One region of the Streptomyces sp. NPDC001732 genome, then DNA from elsewhere that is predicted to be linked to it. Evidence: predicted binding sites of a transcription regulator. Region 1 holds the regulator's gene; the other holds the start of a gene.

What was found. The regulator HspR, encoded in region 1, represses chaperone genes until heat shock. The targets are predictions, from matches to a motif close to TTGAGNNNNNNNNNCTCAA.
Region 2: the regulator HspR is predicted to act here: its motif matches at 1,721-1,739, upstream of lon (endopeptidase La).

Annotation. Positions count from the first base shown of each region.
Region 1 is NZ_JBSFFY010000123.1:1,402-4,805, forward strand. It holds gene dnaJ (molecular chaperone DnaJ) at 1-998, shown strand, start outside; gene ACWCXX_RS39695 (heat shock protein transcriptional repressor HspR) at 1,000-1,446, shown strand; gene ACWCXX_RS39700 (helix-turn-helix transcriptional regulator) at 1,615-2,604, opposite strand; gene ACWCXX_RS39705 (5'-nucleotidase) at 2,733-3,008, shown strand; gene ACWCXX_RS39710 ((2Fe-2S)-binding protein) at 3,005-3,325, shown strand.
Region 2 is NZ_JBSFFY010000048.1:10,777-14,180, forward strand. It holds gene lon (endopeptidase La) at 1-1,698, opposite strand, end outside; gene ACWCXX_RS30825 (YfbM family protein) at 1,987-2,490, shown strand; gene ACWCXX_RS30830 (Gfo/Idh/MocA family protein) at 2,558-3,404, opposite strand, start outside.

The DNA.
Region 1 (3,404 bases):
ACGACGTCCTCGGCGACCCCAAGAAGCGCAAGGAGTACGACGAGGCGCGCACCCTCTTCGGCAACGGCGGCTTCAGGGCCGGTCCGGGGGGTGCCGGGGGCAACTTCAACTTCGACCTGGGCGACCTCTTCGGGGGCGCTCAGGGCGGGGGCCAGGGCGGGTTCGGCGGCGGCGGTCTGGGCGATGTCTTCGGCGGCCTGTTCAACCGGGGCGGTACGGGGACGAGGGTCCAGCCGCGGCGCGGCCAGGACATCGAGTCCGAGGTGACGCTCAGCTTCATCGAGGCGGTCGAGGGGGCCACGGTCCCGCTGCGGATGTCCAGCCAGGCACCCTGCAAGGCGTGTTCGGGCACCGGCGACAAGAACGGCACCCCCAGGGTCTGCCAGACCTGTCTCGGCACCGGTCAGGTGTCGCGCGGCACCGGCGGCGGCTTCTCGCTCACCGACCCCTGCGTGGACTGCAAGGGCCGGGGTCTGATCGCCCAGGACCCCTGCGACGTCTGCAAGGGCAGCGGGCGGGCGAAGTCCTCCAGGACCATGCAGGTCAGGATTCCGGCGGGCGTCTCGGACGGCCAGCGGATCCGGTTGCGCGGCAAGGGCGGACCGGGCGAGCGCGGCGGCCCGGCCGGTGACCTGTACGTCGTCGTGCACGTCGACGCCCATCCGGTCTTCGGCCGCAGGGACGACAACCTCACGGTCACCGTGCCCGTCGACTTCACGGAGGCGGCGCTCGGCGGCGAGGTGAAGGTGCCCACGCTCGGCGGGCCCCCGGTCACGCTGAAGCTGCCGGCCGGCACGCCCAACGGACGCACGATGCGCGCCCGGGGCAAGGGCGCCGTGCGCAAGGACGGCACCCGGGGCGACCTGCTGGTCACCGTCGAGGTGGCGGTCCCCAAGGAGCTCGGCGACGAGGCCAGGGACGCGCTGGAGGCCTATCGCAAGGCGACCGCGGGCCACGACCCGCGGGCGGAACTGTTCCAGGCGGCGAAGGGAGCTTGAGGTGGACGGCCGACGACGCAATCCGTACGAACTGACCGATGAGACACCGGTGTACGTGATCTCGATCGCGGCCCAGCTCTCGGGTCTCCATCCGCAGACACTGCGCCAGTACGACCGTCTCGGCCTGGTCTCGCCGGACCGCACGGCCGGGCGCGGCAGGCGCTACTCGGCCCGCGACATCGAACTGCTGCGTACCGTACAGCAGTTGTCGCAGAACGAGGGCATCAACCTCGCGGGCATCAAGCGCATCATCGAGCTGGAGAACCAGGTCGCCGCGCTCCAGCAGCGCGTCGCCGAGCTCTCGGCGGCCGTGGACGGCGCGGCGGCGGCGATGCAGCAGCGCGAGGCCCAGGTGCACGCCTCGTACCGGCGCGACCTGGTGCCGTACCAGGACGTGCAGCAGGCCAGTGCGCTGGTGGTCTGGCGGCCGAAGCGCCACAAGGACTGAACCGGAGGACCGGGCGGCGCCGGGACACCGGGGCCGCCCGGTCCGACGGGCGAAGGGGCGGGGGACGAACCACGGTTCGTCCCCCGCCCCTTCGCCGTGCGGCGGCTGCGGGGCCGTCCGCGGCCTCTTCGGCCCCGTCCTCAGCCCTGGCCCTCTTCTTCCGGGATTTCAGCCCTGGCCTTCTTCTTCCAGGATTCCCGAGCGGGCGATCAGATAGCCGAGTTGGGCCCTGCTGTTGCTGCCCAGCACCGCGGACAGCTTGGCCACGTGCGCCCGGCAGGTGCGGACGTTCATGCCGAGGCGGCGGGCGATGGAGTCGTCCACGTGGCCCTCCACGAGGAGCTGGGCGATGGAGCGCTGGACGCCGCTGATGCCCTGGGGGGCCGGGGTGTACGGGAGCTCCTCCAGGAGGGGGGAGGCGCGGTTCCAGAGCTGTTCGAAGACCTTGATCAGGTACTCGACGAGCCCGGGGTGGCGCAGTTCGAGGGCGACCTGGTCGTCGTCGCTGGCCGGAATGAACGCTACCGCCCGGTCGAAGACGATCAGGCGGGAGATCAGCTCCTCCAGGGTCCGGATCTCGACCTTGCCCTCGGCCAGCCGTTCTGCGTAGGCCCGCGTGCCCTGACTGTGCCGGACGGTGTGCTGGTAGAGGGTGCGCATGCTCACCCCTCGGTCGACCACCAGCAGGGCGCGTTCCAGGCCCTCCCGGAGGCGGTCCTCGCCCCGGTCGCCGCCCGGCTGGACGGTGAGCACCTCGATACGGCACTCGGCGGTGGCGAGATCGAGCGCCGCGTTGATCCGGTTGCTGCCCTCCAGGACCGTGATCGCGTGGGTAATGGGGGGATCCTGGGCGCTGATGTCCATGAAAGGTTCGAACGATTCGGCCAACTCCAGGGACAGGCGCCTGCGTTCCTGGATCTCGCGTTCTATGGGATTCAGCCGCTGCGCCAGTGCCGCGGACGGAGGTACGGGGCGGAGCCACTCGGCGTCGTCCGGGTCGGGATGCAGCAGGGCGAAGTCCATCAGGCAGGGGGCGGTGGCCACCTCGGCGCGCGATATCCGGCCGGAGCGCAGCGCACTGGCGTAGAGGCGCCCCCCGTCTTCGCACAGTTCGGTGATCCCGTGAGGATGTGCCCCTTTTGTGTTGCTCGTGGTCATATCTCCACCCCCCAGGTTCCTGTACATGCAGGAACATGATGCATCGACCCAGTGGTGTTCGTGTGCCCAGGTGAGACATCGTCTTAGGTGCGGGGGAGAAGAATCCACAAGTGAGGACGAAGCCGACTATGTATAAGCGATTGCTTCGCTCGGCGCTTGCCGTCTCATTCGTCGCGGCCCTGGGCTTCGGCGTACTGGGAAGCGATGAGATCAGCTGGGGCTCGGGGGCCGCGCAGGCCGGCGGCGAGATCAGCTGGAGTACCGAAGCGGGCGCCGGAACGGGCGAGATCAGCTGGAGCATCGAGGCCGGCAACTCTCCCGGCGAGATCAGCTGGTTCTCCGGGACCTCGGTCGCGTCCGACGAGATCAGCTGGGGCCCCGCACCGACCCAACCGAGCGCATGACCATCCCGCCGGACGACCGGACCTTCCGGCGTGAGATGGCTACGGCCTACCGATCAGGCTGGCATTTCATCGATCTCGTCACCGCCCTTCCCCGCCGTGGCGACTCGTTGATGGTCACTCTGTTCGGCGACCCCATCGTTGTTGCACGTGAAGACGACGACGAAGTACGTGCCTACCGGTGCCTCCGCAAGCCGCGTGGAGCTCCGCAGCCCGTTCGCTGTGCGATCCGGTACGACATGATCTTCGTCAACCTCGACCGGCGGGACCACCAGCTGTTCGAGCCAGAGACTATTTCCGCCACCCCCCGCAGTGCCTGAGCGATCCCCCGTCGTTCCATGTCGCTCAGTCACTCCCCCACACAACGGCGCCATCGTGACCTGAACACGATGGCGCCGT
Region 2 (3,404 bases), on a different contig from region 1:
CTTGCGGAGCAGCCGGGCGACGGCCCGCTCCAGGTTCCGCACGCCCGCCTCGCGGGTGTACTCGCCGGCCAGCTTGCGCAGCGCGGACTCGTCGAGCATCACCTCGTCCTTCTCCAGACCGGCCCGCTCCAGCTGGCGCGGGAGCAGGTGGTCCCGGGCGATGACGACCTTCTCGTCCTCGGTGTAGCCGTCGAGCCTGACCAGCTCCATGCGGTCGAGCAGGGCTTCCGGGATGGCTTCGAGCACATTGGCGGTGGCGAGGAAGACCACGTCGCTGAGGTCGAGTTCGACCTCCAGGTAGTGGTCGCGGAAGGTGTGGTTCTGCGCCGGGTCGAGGACTTCGAGGAGGGCGGCGGCCGGGTCGCCCCGGAAGTCGGAGCCGACCTTGTCGATCTCGTCGAGCAGGACGACCGGGTTCATCGAACCGGCCTCCTTGATCGCCCGGACGATCCGTCCCGGCAGGGCGCCGACGTACGTGCGCCGGTGGCCCCGGATCTCCGCCTCGTCGCGCACACCGCCGAGGGCGACGCGGACGAACTTGCGGCCCATGGCGTGCGCGACGGACTCGCCGAGCGAGGTCTTGCCCACGCCCGGAGGCCCCACCAGCGCCAGCACGGCACCGCCGCGCCGGCCGCCGACGACGCCGAGGCCGCGGTCGGCGCGCCGCTTGCGCACGGCCAGGTACTCGGTGATGCGTTCCTTCACGTCCTGCAGACCCGCGTGCTCGGCGTCGAGCACCTGCTGGGCGCCCCGGATGTCGTAGGCGTCCTCGGTCCGCTCGGTCCACGGCAGTTCGAGGACGGTGTCGAGCCAGGTCCTGATCCAGGAGCCCTCGGGGCTCTGGTCGGAGGAGCGCTCCAGCTTCTCGACCTCCTTGAGCGCGGCCTCGCGGACGTGCTCGGGAAGGTCGGCGGCCTCGACGCGCGCCCGGTAGTCGTCGGACTCGTCCTCCGGGTCGCCGTTGAGCTCGGCGAGTTCCTTGCGCACGGCGTCGAGCTGGCGGCGCAGCAGGAATTCGCGCTGCTGCTTGTCGACGCCCTCCTGGACGTCCTTGGCGATGGACTCGGCCACGTCCTGCTCGGCGAGGTGTTCGCCGAGCCACTGGATGGCGAGCTTCAGCCGGGCGACCGGGTCCGTGGTCTCCAGGAGCTGCACCTTCTGGGCGGTGGTGAGGAAGGGCGAGTAACCGGAATTGTCGGCGAGTGCGGAGATGTCCTCGATCTGCTGGACCCGGTCCACGACCTGCCAGGCGCCGCGCTTCTTCAGCCAGCTGGTGGCGAGCGCCTTGTACTCCTTGACCAGCTCGGCGGCGGCGCCGGGGAGCGGCTCGGGAACGACCGCGTCGACCCGGGTCCCCTCCACCCACAGCGCTCCGCCCGGCCCGCTGGTCCCGGCCCCGATCCGCACCCGGCCCCGGCCGCGGATGAGTGCGCCCGGATCCCCGTCCGAAAGCCGTCCGACCTGCTCGACGGTGCCGATCACGCCGGTGCCGGTGTAGGTGCCGTCGATCCGCGGCACCAGGAGCACCTCGGGCTTGCCGCCGCCGTCACGGGCCGCGGCCTGCGCGGCCTCCACCGCGGCGCGCACATCGGTGTCGGACAGGTCCAGAGGCACCACCATCCCGGGCAGCACGACCTCGTCGTCGAGCGGCAGCACGGGAAGGGCGAGCGGAGCGCCAGCGTTGGAATCGGTAGCCATGATCTCCCCTTCGGCAGTCAAGTTGAGCTATGAAGGCTCAATGCTTCTGAGCCGCCCATTGTTCCCCAGGGGGTGTTCGCTGTGAGCGATCACTCGGTCGCTGTCCAGAACCGGTGGACCTCGCGCAGGCCGATTCGGGCTGCACATGGCCTTGCATCAGTCGGTATGGCCTGCGTCGACGGGCATGGTCCTGCGTCGACGGGTGGGGCCGGACGGCCGTGGGGCTGTGCCCGGCGCACAGGCCGGCCCGCGCCGGCCCCGCCGTCAGCACCTGCCTAACATCCGGCCATGAGCATGATCGGGGAGTACGCCCGCCTGACCCCCGCCGAACTGGATCGCGCGATCCGTGACCCCGAGTGGGCCCGGGAGTTCGTCGTCGGGCTGATCGAGAGGGAACCGGACACGGGGCCCGCGGCATCCGAGGCGCGTTGCCACGACATCGACAAAACATGGCACGCACTCGACTTCCTGCTGCGTCGCATCGACTTCCCCGTCGGCATCGCGCACGGCGAGAAAGAGGTCCCCGGAGCCGAGGGCTGGGGCCATGAGCCACCCCGCTACCTCACCCCGGAGCGCGTACGCCTCGCAGCGGAGACGCTCGCCGACGCACCTCACGAGGCCCTCGTCGAGGGTGTTCGTCCGGCAGAGCTCGCCGAGGCCGAGATCTACCCCGCCGTCGTCTGGGAGCGCGGCGAGCCGCTCGACTACGTGACCAGCCACTACCAGGCACTGGTTCCGTTCTTCCGGGCAGCGGCAGACGCCGGGGACGCCATGCTCATCCGGCTGGACTGACAGGGGACGCGCCCGTCCGGCGCCCGGTCGCCTGCGTGGCACCGGACGGGTGCGCACCCCGGCTCCGTCACTCCGCGGCGGCCGGGGAGAAGTCCGGCACCGGTACCGGGCGCGAACCGTTCCTCAGCGACTCCGCACCGGCCACGCCGACCAGCGACGCAGCCACCGCGGGCCGCACCGGGACCAGCGGCGGCTCCCCGCGCTCCACCGTGGCCCGGAATCCCTGGAGGACGCGCACCGTGCCCTCGGCCCGCCGTTCCACCGGCCGCCCGTCCAGGGTGAGGGGCGGCGCGACCCGCTCCTCCTCGTGCGCGACGCCGTCATCCCGGGTCCAGCCCTCCGCCCGGACGCGGACGGACCAGGACCGCTCGCCCGACGCGCGCACCGACTCGGCCAGCGCCCGGGTGCCACGGACGGACAGCCAGCTCCAGTGACTGTCGGGCTCGCCCTGGAGAAAGCCGTGGCGGGTCACGGCCAGCGCGCCGGTGGACAGCCGAACGGTCATGACGACGGCCCGGACCGGGTCCGCCTCGTGCGCCCGGAACGCGGACACCTCCACCGGCCAGGCGTCCGTGAGGGCCAGCACCGGCGAGACGGTGTGCGTGCAGTACGCCGTGGCGGAGATGCGGCCGCGCCAGCTGCCGGGATCACCGATCAGCGCGTCGACGTCCTGCGGCGACATGCCGTGCAGGTAGTCGGCCTCGATCAGGTCGACCCGGCCCAGCTCCCCGGCCCCGATCGCCTGCCGGAGCAGCCGGACGTGCGGGTGGAGGACGTAGTTCTCGGCGAAGGAGTAGGTGGCGGTGGACCGCTCCGCCGCCTCGATCAGCCGCCGGCCCTCTTCCTCGTCCACGCAGGCCGCGCACTCGGAGAGCACATGCACGCCCCGCTCCAGGAACGCGATGGCCAGCGGC